Regions from separate parts of the Paenibacillus marinisediminis genome, predicted to be linked through region 1. Evidence: a T-box and tRNA genes for the amino acid it is inferred to sense, from the RefSeq annotation. Region 1 holds a T-box; the other holds one or more tRNA genes.
What was found. The T-box of region 1 lies ahead of argS (arginine--tRNA ligase). A T-box ahead of a tRNA ligase gene usually reads a tRNA of that ligase, here a tRNA-Arg.
Positions count from the first base shown of each region.

Region 2: it encodes a tRNA-Arg, which carries the amino acid that the T-box ahead of argS (arginine--tRNA ligase) is inferred to sense. The anticodon was not compared.

Region 1 is NZ_JBTGUH010000001.1:373,957-376,150, reverse strand. Features, by position in the region: gene ACXX53_RS01790 (DegV family protein) at 1-366, opposite strand, end outside; T-box leader at 507-783, shown strand; gene argS (arginine--tRNA ligase) at 844-2,194, shown strand, end outside.
Region 2 is NZ_JBTGUH010000003.1:3,252-5,445, forward strand. Features, by position in the region: gene ytxJ (bacillithiol system redox-active protein YtxJ) at 1-338, opposite strand, end outside; gene ACXX53_RS09395 (DUF1360 domain-containing protein) at 490-840, shown strand; tRNA gene ACXX53_RS09400 (tRNA-Gly) at 1,100-1,174, shown strand; tRNA gene ACXX53_RS09405 (tRNA-Arg) at 1,181-1,257, shown strand; tRNA gene ACXX53_RS09410 (tRNA-Leu) at 1,273-1,354, shown strand; tRNA gene ACXX53_RS09415 (tRNA-Pro) at 1,361-1,437, shown strand; gene sigY (RNA polymerase sigma factor SigY) at 1,737-2,194, shown strand, end outside.

The DNA of each region.
Region 1 (2,194 bases):
AGCGCATTTTGAATTGATAATATCGCAGGCGAATGAAGGATAGTCTTCGCGAACGATATCCAATACCATTAGTGAAGATCCATATGTACCTGACAATTCGGAAGAAAAGGCTATATAAATGACCTCTTCACCTTGTTCAGCGGATGATTGAAACGTATGTTGGTATTTCTCAATTGGAACTTGAGAAGTCTTGTATATATTTCCATTACGCATGCCATCAAACATCGTTTTAGCCTGGAGTGTGACACCATCTTCGTACTCTTCTCCATTAATGCTCACCATCAGAGGCAGAACAGTCAGTCCTAATTCCTGTATCTCAGACATGGGAAGATCGATGGCGCTGTCTGTAATAATGCGTACTTTCATGGCTTATTCTCTCCTTGCATCGAATTTAACTCTATCATACCATGAACGATGAAACTTGAAGTATGATTAGATTAGAATTTTTTGAGAGAAAGTTGCAATTGCGCAGTGTGCAGGATATAATAATGGAAATTTTGAATATGAAACATACGATGAACGGGAGAGTACTTTGCGATTAGCCGTCAACAGCGAGCCGGGGTGGTGGAAGCCGGTGAGGAGGCGTGAAGGAACCGGACCCGGAAGTTGATTCCTTGAAGGACCTGGCACAGCTAGTGGCAATGCTAGTGGATATGCTAATGGGTTAAATAGAGGAGTCCGGACTAGCCGTTACCAGATGAAGTGGAATGTTCTCCAGCATAAGCATATGCCTGTGAATATTCAACAAGAGTGGCACCGCGGATACCAGCCTCCGTCTCTTTATGAGACGGGGGCTTTTTGTGTCTTTATGATCATGGATAGCAAATAAGAGGAGGAATTAATATGCTGCATCATACAGCGGCGAAGTTACTTCAGATGCAAGTTCAATTATCAACAGCAGAGATTGAGGCTCTGCTCGAACATCCGCCGAAGGCGGAGATGGGCGATCTGGCTTTTCCGTGCTTCGCGTTGGCGAAGATGAAACGACAAGCGCCGCCAATTCTAGCGAAAGAGCTTGCGGAACAGCTTCAAGCGGCTGGCAGCCAGCAAGGGATTCATATCGAAGCCACGGGTGGTTATGTGAACTTGAAATTTGATCCCGCGAGACATAGCGCAGCCTTACTGAATAGAGCGCTGTCGCCGACATTCGGCAAGCTGGCCATCGGCCAAGGTCAGCGAGTAGTTATTGATATGTCGGCACCGAACATTGCGAAGCCGTTCGGAATCGGGCATCTGCGCTCGACGATGATCGGCAACGCGCTGATGAATATATACCGCGCGGCAGGATATGAGCCGATCAGCATCAATCACCTTGGCGACTGGGGCACGCAGTTCGGCAAGCTGATAGCGGCTTATAAGCATTGGGGAGATGACGAAGCGCTGCATCAATCGCCGATAACGGAAAGCCTGAAGCTTTATGTACGCTTTCATGAAGAAGCGGAACAGACTCCGGAGCTGGAAACAGAAGCACGCGAATGGTTCCGTAAGCTGGAGCAGGGGGATGAGGAGACGCTGCGCTTGTGGCGCTATTTTGTGGATGAGAGCATGGTTGAGTTCAATCGTGTATATGATCGTCTCCAGGTTGAGTTCGATCACGTGCTTGGTGAAAGCTTCTATAACGATAAGATGCAGGCTGTAGTACAGCGTCTGGAAGAGTCCGGCTTGCTGGAGGAAAGTGACGGAGCGATGGTAGTACGCCTTGATAATGAAGGCTTGCCTCCTTGTCTTATCTTGAAGTCGGACGGAACGACGATCTATCCGACTCGCGATTTGGCGACCGCGATATACCGCAAGGAAGTGTTGAAGGCAGATAAGCTGCTGTACGTCGTCGGCGCAGAGCAGCAGCTGCATTTCAAGCAAGTGTTTGCAGTACTGCGCAAGATGGGCTATGAGTGGGCTTCATCATGCGAGCACATTCCATTTGGACTGATGACGATGAATGGCAAGAAGATGTCGACTCGCCGCGGTCAGGTCGTATTCTTAAACGAAGTGCTGGACGAAGCCGTGAACAAATCGCTCGACATCGTTCAAGCGAACCGACCTGATGCAAGTGATCCGAGAGCAGTCGCAGAGGCGGTTGGTGTAGGAGCTATCGTGTTCGGCGATCTAAAGAACAATCGAATGCTGACCGTCGATTTCAATTTGGATGAAGCGCTGCGTTTCGAGGGTGAGACTGGGGCCTATCTGCAGTATA
Region 2 (2,194 bases), on a different contig from region 1:
GTATTATGCAGATTCGGAGTATTGATGTGCTGATGAGAAACATGCCATAGGCAGGAACGGTCAACAATTAACATCACTTGCGGCGATAAGTGAGGAATATGAAGCAGGGATGCTGCTTGCATAGATAGTGCCTTTTCTTCAATGACCCGAATCATAGCGAATAGAAAGTGGTCAGCTATGTGCTTCTGATCCATGATGAATTGATGGATTACCGTATGGGCCACGCGGCTGGAGCCGCAATTCGTGCTATGTTTATATAAAAACAGCGGCTTTAAATGGGATTGATCGAGTACCTCTTCCAATTGATTGCTAGATTGAATAATGAACATTCCCGTCATCACTTACCCCCTGATTCCAAGTAGAGATCATGATCTCAACTGAAGTAAATGTAATTCGTATAGATAATGAGCTGAAATAAGCGTTCTATCTAAGTGGACAAACTCATAAACTTATGGCAACCGAAATGAGATGGTCCAAAGGAGAGACGGCATGAAGAGCTTAGATGGATTAACATTTATATTGCTGCTGCTAGCCAGTTATCGTTTAACCCGCTTAATTGTGTTTGATGAGATCACTTCGTTTATTCGCCGTCCGTTTATCAAAGAACAGTATGTTACAGACGAGAGCGGAAAGTTGATGTCGGTAATGGAAGAAAAGGGAGGATGGTTCCATACCTTTATGGGCAAGCTGTTAAGTTGTTACTGGTGTATGGGAGTGTGGTCGTCCGTATTTATAGTTGGCGTTTATTTATTCGTACCTGAGATCGTGTCCATCCCATTTACCTTGATATTAGCTGTAGCGGGTGCGGCAGGTATTCTGGAGTCGTTTGTGAAGGGATAAGGTAAACTCCAAGCCCTACAGGCCTTGTGATATCAAGAAGTTGACCAGTCATGAAGGTCATCAATCATACATATGTGCTGTTGAGATATTAGGTTACGGTTTATGCTTTTTGCAAAACGAACAATGTGTGGTACTAAATACCATTAAATATTTTCGGAAATAAGTTTGCAATTTGGCTGAGGATTTGTTATATTAATTATTGTCCTCGCGAGAACGAAATATACGAACGAGCGAGATAATGGAAGAGAATAGAAGATATGCGGACATAGCTCAGTGGTAGAGTATCGCCTTGCCAAGGCGAGGGTCGCGGGTTCGAATCCCGTTGTCCGCTCCAGAATATGTGCCTTTAGCTCAGCTGGATAGAGCGTTTGACTACGAATCAAAAGGTCGGGAGTTCGAATCTCTCAAGGCACGCCACTTTTAATATCATATGCCGGTGTGGCGGAATGGCAGACGCGCGCGACTCAAAATCGTGAGGGAAACCGTGGAGGTTCGAGTCCTCTCACCGGCACCATAAGTTCGGGATGTAGCTCAGCTTGGTAGAGCACCTGGTTTGGGACCAGGGGGTCGCATGTTCAAATCGTGTCATCCCGACCAGTACATGAGAAACCGTTGGTTATATGCCGACGGTTTTTGTTTGTTTATAGGATCAATGCGCATATTCATTTAACAGCATGGAATAACATAAGTTAGGCATTGGGTGTTCAATCGACTAGACTATTAGTATAGTACGAGTGAGCACTCTTTTTTTATATTTCGCAGGAATCAATATCATTTATATGGAATGGAACTGTTGAATTGCTAAATAAATGATTATGGTTTTGAACGATTGCTAGAACCAAATCGTATTAATGGTGACTGCAGTCAAAAGATACAGGAAGGGATCGTGACATCCGTTGAATGAGCAGGACAATATAGCGTTAGCGAAGCGGGGGAATACGGATGCACTGGCACTCCTTCTGCATGACAATTACCCCATTCTGCGAAGCTATGTATTGAAGCTGACGATGAATCCTGTGCTTTCAGAAGATATCGTACAGGATACGATGGTGCGCAGCATGGAGAAGCTCTATACATACAATGGAACGTCGCGATTTTCTTCTTGGTTGATTACAATTGCGACACGCATCTATATGGATATGCTGCGTCGTAAGCGAGTCGAGCACCGCTGGCAGGAGCAGGCTGCAAGAGCGTTGCGTTTCCAGATGGAAGCTGATCGATACGAGTGGAGCGAGACGCTGGACCAGCTCAGCAGGCTGTCGCCAGAACATCGAGCTTCCTTATTGTTGAAGCATTATTACGGATATACCTATCCCGAGATTGCGGAAATGATGAAGTGCAGCGAGGGAACGGT